One region of the Cohnella candida genome, then DNA from elsewhere that is predicted to be linked to it. Evidence: riboswitches for the same ligand, from Rfam matches in the RefSeq annotation. Region 1 holds a riboswitch; each other region holds the start of a gene.

Region 1 (3,273 bases):
GCTCTGATTTTCTTCATCATCTATTTGTCCCGTACCATCTTCGTAGGGAATACGGAATGGGGCGGGCCGGACAGTTTGAAGCCGATCTATCTCGTCTTCCTGCTGTTCCATATCGTACTCGCGGCAGTTGCGGCGGTATTCGGCATCACGACGATCGCGCTGGCCTTCCGCCAGAAGTTCGCAAAGCACCGCAAATGGGGCCGCGTCACCGCGACGATCTGGTTCGTCACCGCGATTACGGGAGTGACGGTGTACTTCCTGCTGTATCAGTTTTATCCGGGCGGACATACCAAGCCGGTCATCGACGCCATTTTCTAAAATGCTGTTAGCGGACAAGCCAGTCTCCATTATGGAGGCTGGCTTTTTTACACCTGCTCCGCTGTTTTGAAGCGTTAACCTTTAACCAGGTTGAATAGTGGCTGTGGTCCGCAGACAGCCGACCTGTCGGTAACGGCTGACGCTCGCTCCCGATTTCTGTATTATCTCCCTTCCCACGCCCTTCGAGTGTTATACTGAAAACAAAAAAGTCACCGTGAGGATGTGAGGGACATGGGGATCAGCATCATTCGGAATGGCGAATTCATCGAGAGCGTATCCACCAAAGGCGCCGTCCTATCCCTGGTCGCTTCCGGCGACGGTACGGAGATCATTCACCACAAACTGGAGGCCGGGTACAAAGTTTGGGTCGCTCCAGAGGAAGGCTGGATGGCGCTGGAACACGCGCATATTCTCTCCGGAGAGTTGGTTTGGAAGAAGTCGGACGGAGACGTCGTGCTCGGGCCAGGGGACTCCATTACCGCTCATATGGTTACCGAAATGGCCCTGTTTATCGCTTCGACGGAAACCGAGTTTCTCTATATCGTTTCACGCCCTTATTTTCATAATTACAGCGGTTCCGTCCAGAAGTATTTCGATCTAGCGGTGAAAATCGAAGAAAAAGACGGCTACACCTCCGACCACTGCGATCGGATCAAACGGCTGTCTTTGCTGGTCGGAGAGAAAATGGGACTCTCCCACTATGAACTCTTTATCCTCAATATGGCCGGCTTTCTTCACGATATCGGCAAAACGCAAATCCCGGAGCACATTCTCAACAAACCCGAAAAGTTAACGGATGACGAGTACGAGCAGATGAAGCTGCACACGACATTCGGCAAAGAAATGCTTCAAGAAACGGGCATGCCCGATTTGCGAATCGTCGGAGAGGTGGTCGAGCAGCATCATGAGCGGTTCGACGGCAAAGGCTATCCCCACGGATTGAAGGGGGATCAGATTTCCAAGCTGGCGGCCATCATCTCGATCGTCGATGCCTATGACGCGATGACGATAGACCGCGTTTATCAGAAAGGACGGCCGCGGGAGGCCGCTTTGCAAGAAATCGAGCGGTGCAGCGGTACGATGTTTCATCCGGAAATCGTCAAAGTCTTTTTATCGCTAGGAGATCAATTGACGTAATCGAATTGACTTATTCGATAAAAATCGATATAGTAAACAAGCAAGTAATGGTAATCCTTTGAGAGAATTGAGCACTTCCCGATAATGGCAAACTTATCGAAAGATAAGGGCGCAAAACTACAGGGCCTTCCCGTCGAAGACGAATGGCAGCCAGTTGTCGAAAGAGGCGCTTTTTATTTTACGAACAACCGGAGGTGAAACGAAATGAAACGCACGCTGCTGATCGGCACAGTCCTTCTGGCTTGCCAGATGCTGTTTGCGGGAATGGCCGGCGCTGCAACGTATTCTTCTTCCAGCGATAAATACGTGAATCTCAATCTTCCTTTATCTCTTCCGAAGTTAGACACGGGCAGCCTGACGTTTAACACGCAACAATCGCTCTACAACAACGTGATCAACCCGACCGGCCTCTCTTACAACTACTACTATTACTGGGTTACGGTGAACGGAGATCCGGTTCTCGCCCTCGATCCTTTTAAAATCACGAACTGAAAAACTACCGCAGGCGCTGTCCTGGCGGTAGTTTTTTCTTTGTGAAACGTCTTATAACGTTGGCGGCACCCCTAAACGCTCATTCAAAATCACTCGCAGCTCATCGGGAATCCGTTCAAACGCGACCCCTTTCCCCAAAAACAAAAGCCAGTCCGCATAATAAGCCAGCGCCTCCTCATCCGTCACATCCAACTGAACATTGAAAATCCCGCTCGATTGGAACATCCCGGTAAAGGACAAAACGATTCCCGGCGGGTGCAAACGTTTAAAACGCTGAATCCCCCTCGCATCAAGCTTCACGACAAGATTGGCGTTACGTGCGATAAGCAATTTTTTGCTCAAAATCTCTTGCTCGGACCCCTTCATCTCTTTCTCGGCAATGGCCGAATCCCGCAGCATTTCAACCGGCAAATAACGAAACTCATCCGTATCCAAATCATAAACCTCGACCAGCCACTGAGCGTTAGAGTTGAAAATATGCAGCAAATAAACATCCATCAACTGCGGCCAGCCGGGGCTCTGCTCATAAGTCAAACGCAAGTGTTTATCCCGCATGGCAAGCGATATCAGCTGGTTCAATTCCGCAGGCGCCGCGTCATCCAGCTCTAGGAGATTCGGATTGGCGGGATTCGTATTTTCAAAAAGCAAGATACGATTCAGCTCGATCAGCTCGTCTTGCTGGGTTTGCGGCGCGATGCCGATGAGTTTTTCCGTGATGGAACGGCGATTTTGCAGATAAGGCAGCTGCGAATTTTTCGACGCGATAAAGCTGATAAAAATCGCCCTCAGTTCATCAGGCGTAAATCGGACGGAGGGCAGATACTGATTTTGCATGACGAAGTAGCCGCCGCCGCGGCCCAGTTCGGTCGTCAGCGGAAAACCCATCTCCTGAATCTCGTTAATGTCGCGGATCGCCGTCGCGCGGGAAATCTTGAACTCCCGCTGGATCTCGGCAATCGTGAAATGCGCGCGGTTATTGATATAGCGTATGATCAGGTTTACTCGTTCTGTTTTCTTCATGCTTTTATTGTAGCTTTGATTTTTCATAAAAGGTATCATTTTTTGATACATTCGGAATTTAGAATCAATCTTGTAAAATAAAACCTCAAAGGAGAGAATAAGATGTCTGACTACTCCATCAAAACGATCACGGAAAACTACAAAATGACGGCTTACGGTGTTTTGCTTGAAGACTTCAACGATTGGGCGGGCAATGCGGCAAAAACGGCAGCGAAAAAAGCCGAAGTCACTGAAAACGGCAAGCTTGCCGAACTCCTCGCGCTCGCTGACGGGCAAGAGTATCAAATCAACTACGTCATCGGCGGT
Region 2 (3,273 bases), 2.6 Mb from region 1:
CGGCCGCCAGCAGCTTGTCTGCCGTGATCGGTTTGATCAAATAAGTTTTCGCGCCGTTCTCCATTGCTTGGAACAGCATGTTTCTCTGGTCGAATGCGCTGATGACGATAATCCGGGCATCCGGATCTTCCTTCATCAGCCTTTTGACGGTCTCGAGTCCATCCATGACAGGCATCGTAATGTCCATCGTCACGAGGTCGGGACGGTGTTTACGGTAGGCGTGAACGGCTTCTTCCCCATTGGCCGCTTCCGCTGCGATTTCATAGCCCGCCTTCGAGAGAATCGCATTCAGGTTTCTGCGCATGATGGGAGAATCGTCGGTGATGAGAATGCGCTTCAAGGGCAAACCCCGCTTCCATATCTTGTCTCTCTCATTGTATATGGACCGACAAGATGTGACAATGAGGCTAGTCTTAAAAGACTATAAAAAAAAGCGCCGCTTCCCCATGGAAGCGGCGCCGAGCCGTTTCAACCGGCGTATATGCGCACGCCGTGCTTATTCTCCCGTTTGATCTGGTACATCGCGGAATCGGCTCTTTGGATGTATTCCTGCAAAGTCCTAGCCTCGAGGCAGATTCCGACGGAAGCCGAGACCGTCAAAGCCATCTCCCCGATCGGCAGCGGGCGCGACAAGCGGTCCATGAGATGGTCCACCGCCTCAAGCACCGTTTCTTCTCCGGCGTCCGGAAGGAGGATGACGAATTCGTCTCCTGCATATCGGCAGGCTGCCGATTGATGGACGACGGCGATTTCCTTCAGGATGGCGCCGATTTTTCGCAGCACCTCGTCCCCGATCTCGTGGCCGTAGGTATCGTTGATGCTTTTGAAATCGTCCAGATCCAGAAAAACGATCGCTTTCTTCGCATTCGTCGGTAAGTGGTAGAACAAACCCTCCATGTACTTCCTGCGGTACACGCCCGTCAAATCGTCGAAAATCGCGTTTTCCTCCACCTCGATCAAGCGGCTGACCAATTCGGCCATTCTCTCAAGCAATCTCGCATCCTCTCGGGTGAAAGCGTGCTTCCGGTCCAAGGCGCAAAACTGGCCGAATGTCCTGCCGTCCCGAAGGACGATCGGAATGCCCAGGAAGCTGCAAGCGCCGAGTTTTCCCGTAACCGGAAGGGCAAGCGTGTCCCCTTCTTTGACGAGGGTTTCGGATGCATTGTAAACGCTGATCAGCACGTAGGCGCTCTCCTGGGTTGCAGCGACGAAAAACGTATTGGCAGGTATGATTTCCCTTAGCGTCTGGAAAAAGCATTGCACTGCGTCTCGAAGGAGATGGTATTCCGTCGTGATTCCTTCATAACCGTATTCCATTGGAATTTCCCCTTGTCTCACCGCTCCGAAGCGCAAAAAAAGTCCATCCCGAAAGGAATGGACATGGCAAAGCCCACCTCTTTCGGTAACCCGGCCGCCTTAGAAACTCCATCGTTTCCTTAGGCCCGAGGTTTTGCGTCCTCGCTTTTCAGCAAGTTTGCCTTTTCGCTTCGGATGGTTCGCGTATCGTGGTTCGTGAATCACGTATCGTTCCGGCGTTCATTATTACCCGTCCGCTTGATGAATGAAACGCTACCCGCGTACGAATCGAACAAAATGTACGGGCTTCGTCCGGATGAATCCGGCAATCCGACGAGATACATCGGGTGCCAGCTCCCGGAACCGCTCGAAAGCATGCGAGAAAATAGGCTGTAATGCCGGGTCCGAATACAGCTCGCCCGGATCGAGATCGTTCTCCCCGTTTTCTTCCTCTTGACCGGCCGCCCTCTTCCTCAGCGATCTTTCCAGCTCTTCCAGCAAGAGGACGAGAGCTTCGTCGCCGAAAAACCGAAGGGAATGCCGGATATTCGCCCAGATGCGCGCCTGCGGGAGAAAATAGCAGGTCCACCAGCGGAAGTCGTCGGCGGACACGATTACGTGATCGTAATAGACCCGGAACCAGAACAGGGCTTGCTGGCCTGGGGTGAGCCGCTCGAAGAGACCCGCATGGAAGTTCTCTCCCGGCGTTCCCGATTCCTTGTACGCCGCGATGACCGTACGCACGCATGCCGTCACCAGCGTATCGTCATCCAGGGCGTCGAAGGTGCGTTTATCCATTTCCGTCAGCACGCGGATCTCCTGCCCTTCTCCTTACGATGGGATTCCGGCATAGAAGCGCAGGTAATCCTCGATATGGCTTTTCCAATACGTCCGGCTGTGGTTGCCGCTGCCCAAGTGGTACTCCGACGGAATTCCGCGGGCTTGCAATGCGTCGTACAGCTGGGACGTGCCGACGTACAGTTTGTAGTCGTCTTTATCCCCGCAGTCGAGATAGACGGACATCCCGGAGAGATCCGCCGTGCGGGCGAGCTGGACCGGATCTCTGCGCTTCCGTTCCGCCGCGGTCGGATACAGCCACGATTTCATCCGCGGCACGCTCGACCAATCCGTCCACAGCGCCGGGCTGTGGCCGCCGACTTTGGAGAAGAGATCGGGATGCCGGAAAGCGATATGCAAGCTCGCGAACCCGCCCATGGAATAGCCGCCGATATAACGGCTTTTCTTACTGGCTTCGGTGCTGTAATGCGAATCCACGTAGCCGATGACGTCATGTACCATATAATCTTCGTAGCGCCCATAGTAACGGGAATGCACCGGATCCTTCGGAGTCTCCAGCCGATAGGCGTCGGAAGAATTGAGACCGTAGCTGTTGTCCATTTCCGGAGCGACGATGATCAGCGGCTCGATGCTGCCGTCCTCTATCAAACGGTCGGCCGCTTTATCCGTCTGCATCTCCGGCATCCAGGCGGACTCGGTTCCGAAATATCCGTGAAGCAAATAGAGAACGGGATAACGGCGGCTGGCGTCGTAGCCCGGCGGTAAGTAAATCTGCAGACGCTTGTCCGCGTTTAACGCTTTGCTGTGGAATTTCACCTTTTCCAATCGCGAGGGAGAGGGCGGCTTCGATCGGGACGTCTGCTCAGACGCCGTTGCGGAAGGAGCCGAAGGTACGGAAACCGCCGGCGTCGAAACCGCTGTCTGGGAAGAGGCGGCGGTCTGCGCCGCAGGCTGGCCGTCCGATGCTCCGCAACCGGCCGCAAAACCGAACAGGACGACCGCTCCCGCCGCGATCCATAATTTTCTCATTCCCCGCACTCCCCCGCATCGATCCTCAACTGAAAAAAAGCTGACTCCAGTGTATCAAAGTCCGCTTCGTTTTTACAATTTTCGATTCGTGCTGCGCCGTTTAGGAACCCGACGCTCGGGGAAATTTACTTCGGTGGAGGTGGTCACACG
Region 3 (3,273 bases), 120 kb from region 1:
CGGCTTTTTGGGTCTGTCACCCGCATGCTCGGAGCGCTTGTCCCCGAATTGGTCCAGGCGGGAGGGGGAAGCGGCAGGCCCGTCGTTATCCGGATGGTTGTTTCGTCCCGTCATGTTCGTCACCTCGGAAGTCAGCTTGGCACTCGTTCTTGTACAGTATGGCTTATTGATCCGTTTTTTATTGATGTGGTGGAGGGTGGCCTGGCAGTGCTTTTAAACCAGCATGCCCTCCGCTTTCCGGATCACTTCCGCAATCCGTCCCTCCAGCTCGTACATTTTCCGATGCTGCTCGACGATTTGCCGCGTGGCGGTATTCACGGAGCCGAGCAAGCCGGCGGACAGTTTGGCGTCGCGTTTGGAGAGGGACTGAGTGAAGCTTCTCCAAACCGTCGACTGGCTGTCTTTCGGGGCTTTCAGTGCGCTCTTCAAAGCTCGGATCTGCACTTGAAGAGGGGAGACCGCGGAAAGTTCGTCGCGGATCTTCTTCATTTTCGCGGACGTCGCCTTTCTGGCTTGCTGGTAAGCGGCGTCTTTGTTTTTGATTTCCTGGCGGGCGAGCTGGACGGGGATTTTGTAGGCATCGGACTGGGCTTGGAACAGGGCGGTCAGCGTCTTGTTCTTCACTTTCCGCGCGGCAGCCAGCTGTTGGTTGGCGCTGCGGTAGAGGTCGAACAGCTTCTGGTGCCTGCTCTTCGTCTGCTCGGCATCCGCTTTGAGCTTGGCGAGCTTGTCCGCGTCAATCTGCTGGATGCGTTTGCGCAGCGTCGTCAGCTTCTCTTCGCTGCGGTAATGGAGATCGGAAACCTTCTGCTCCCATTCCAGAGCGGACTGTTTTAACGCCACGTAATCCAAGTGCTGCTGCTTCAGTTTGGGTCCCCAAGTATCGTCAGCCGCGGCAAGCGTCCGTTCGTACTCCTTCTTCTGGGAGTCGGTGAAATCCGGTGAAGCGGCCCAAGCGGGAGGGGCGGCTAAGGCAGTCGCCAAAATCAAAAGGAACGATGACCAAATCCAGGCTTTCGTGATGAGCGGCTTGACGTTCATAAGCGAAGGTCTCCTTTCGCGCGCCCGGAAAACGAAAAAACACCCGCAAGCGAGGCTGTTGAGCCTGGCTTACGGGTGCTTCCCGGTGCGCGTTCATTGATTTTCGTCCACTATAACCCGCTGGAGTCGGTCGTGTCAAGAGAACAGCGGAACGTTTGTTCGTTTGATGCGAGTGGTGGGCGTCCGGATTAACACATAAGTAAACGTGGTTTACTTAAGTGGGTGGATGGTGGGAGTGCGAGAGGGTTTAAGTAAATGTGATTTACTTAATTCGGCGGATGTTGGGAGTGCGAGAGGGTTTAAGTATACGTATTTTACTTATTTCAGCGGGAACACGATGCGACGAGCAAATTAGTCTCTGTGGGAGACTATTTCAGCGGGAACATGGTGCAGCATGCAAAATAGTCTCTGTGGCGCGTTATTTCAGCGGGAACATGGTGAAGCGAGCAAAATAGTCTCTGTGGCGCGTTATTTCGGTGGGAACATGGTGCAGAGAGCAAAATAGTCTCTGTGGGAGACTATTTCGGCGCAATCACGGCGCAACGATGCGATAGTTCCCTAGTCCGGGTGGGGAGGGGGCTGGAGTCACAGATAAACATAAACTTTCTAGAATTCAATATTTTGTGAATTCTATAAGTTATCGGATGAAAACTGCGCATCAATACCCAACAAGCAAGCATCATACTAGGTCCAAATGCGCTTTTTCAGGACGACAGGCCTACTCCAAATACGCTGGCAATCCCTGTCGTTATACATATCGAAATGTTCAGAAAATTGATATTTACGTCGGATTTCAGGAAGATTATGTATCGGGCTATGATGAAATCACATCGAACCGGTGAGCCGAACTCAAAGCTCCTCCGGGTCTCGATAAAGGCAAACCCCGCGAAAGCGGGCGACGCAAAGCTACAGGGGCTAAGGACGCGATGAAGGCGCGTTACGCCAGCCAGCTGCCGAAAGATCCGGGGAGCTCTCTTTATTTTAGGGAACCCCCCTTTCGGGAAAAGGCGGGTTATTTTTCGTGGGATTGGAGGTGCGAGAACCGCATGATGCTGGTCATCCGGGAGACCGGACGGCAGCTGGGCTTGCGGATCGAAAAAGCGGACACGTTTTTCCGAAGGTTTCGCGGGTTGATGCTGACGCCGTCTCTGTCGGAAGGATCCGGCCTTCATATTCAGCCCTGCAGGGCGGTCCATTCTTTCTTCATGAAATATCCGGTGGACGTGCTGCACCTGGATGCCGAGGGCAAGATCGTCGGAATGGAGCATGGCCTTAAGCCGGGCAACATCGGGATTTCCTTCCGGAAAACCCGCTCGGTCGTCGAATTGCCGGCGGGTACGCTGACCCGTGAAGAAGTCCAGTTGGGACATACCGCCATATTCGAAGAACTTAGCGATTTATCCATTACTTAACCCCATTAAACGAGGAGGAAACAAAATGATGAAAAAACTGATGGGATTGCTGAAGCAAGAGGAAGGACAAGGCATGACGGAATACGGTCTCGTGCTCGGCCTGATCGCGGTGGCGGTCGTCGCCGCTCTGATTCTGCTGCGTGACCATATCATCGCGCTGTTCAACAACGCGGAAACCACGGTCAACAACGGCGTGACGCGTATGGGAACGACCCCGTCCCCGGCGCCGTAACGGATCCGATAAGCGGTCGGAAGGCCATACGTGACTTCGCGTATGGCCTTCTTTTATCCGCCGGAACGACATTTTCCGAGGAGGACCGGACGTGTGGACGAATGCCGTATTGCTGTCGGCTGCCGCGATCTGCGTGGCGACCGACTTGAAAAACCGGAAAATTTACAACGCCGTCATTTTCCCATCGCTTGCCGCCGCGCTGCTCATTCACGCTTGCCAGCGGGGCTGGAGCGGTTTGGCTGAAGGCTTGCTCGGCTTCCTCGTCGGCCTGGGCATTTTGCTAATCCCCTATCTCATGGGCGGAATGGGCGCGGGCGACGTTAAAATGCTGGCGCTGGTCGGAATGTTGAAGGGAATGGCCTTCGTGCTCGAATCCGCCGTCTACATGGCGCTGATTGGCGCCGTGATCGCGATCGGGGTTTGGTTGTTACACGAAGGACTGCGCGCGCGCATGCAGTATCTGGGTTTCGTTTGTTTTTGCCTTCGGATGAAGGTGTTCCCGGTTATGAGAGGCGGTGACGGGACCGCCGGATCCATCACTTACCCGTACGGAGTCGCCATCGCGGGCGGTGCGGTCCTCTGCCTGGC

The links. Region 1 has a riboswitch for cyclic di-GMP ahead of EAV92_RS22635 (hypothetical protein). Riboswitches for the same ligand answer to the same signal wherever they lie in the genome.
Region 2: it holds a riboswitch for cyclic di-GMP, as region 1 does, so the genes downstream of both, EAV92_RS10450 (sensor domain-containing diguanylate cyclase) here and EAV92_RS22635 (hypothetical protein) in region 1, are expected to answer to the same signal.
Region 3: it holds a riboswitch for cyclic di-GMP, as region 1 does, so the genes downstream of both, EAV92_RS22050 (DUF192 domain-containing protein) here and EAV92_RS22635 (hypothetical protein) in region 1, are expected to answer to the same signal.

Annotation. Positions count from the first base shown of each region.
Region 1 covers NZ_CP033433.1:4,881,028-4,884,300, forward strand. Annotated here, with positions in the region: gene EAV92_RS22625 (DUF420 domain-containing protein) at 1-318, shown strand, start outside; gene EAV92_RS22630 (HD-GYP domain-containing protein) at 550-1,455, shown strand; cyclic di-GMP riboswitch class I at 1,532-1,617, shown strand; gene EAV92_RS22635 (hypothetical protein) at 1,660-1,947, shown strand; gene EAV92_RS22640 (helix-turn-helix transcriptional regulator) at 1,999-2,994, opposite strand; gene EAV92_RS22645 (hypothetical protein) at 3,070-3,273, shown strand, end outside.
Region 2 covers NZ_CP033433.1:2,200,114-2,203,386, forward strand. Annotated here, with positions in the region: gene EAV92_RS10445 (response regulator) at 1-340, opposite strand, end outside; gene EAV92_RS10450 (sensor domain-containing diguanylate cyclase) at 469-1,317, opposite strand; cyclic di-GMP riboswitch class I at 1,399-1,489, opposite strand; gene EAV92_RS10455 (hypothetical protein) at 1,570-2,106, opposite strand; gene EAV92_RS10460 (alpha/beta hydrolase) at 2,128-3,123, opposite strand; gene EAV92_RS10465 (cold-inducible protein YdjO-related protein) at 3,273-3,273, shown strand, end outside.
Region 3 covers NZ_CP033433.1:4,764,353-4,767,625, forward strand. Annotated here, with positions in the region: gene EAV92_RS24660 (hypothetical protein) at 1-114, opposite strand, end outside; gene EAV92_RS22045 (hypothetical protein) at 214-1,041, opposite strand; cyclic di-GMP riboswitch class I at 1,907-1,999, shown strand; gene EAV92_RS22050 (DUF192 domain-containing protein) at 2,088-2,453, shown strand; gene EAV92_RS22055 (Flp family type IVb pilin) at 2,479-2,685, shown strand; gene EAV92_RS22060 (A24 family peptidase) at 2,777-3,273, shown strand, end outside.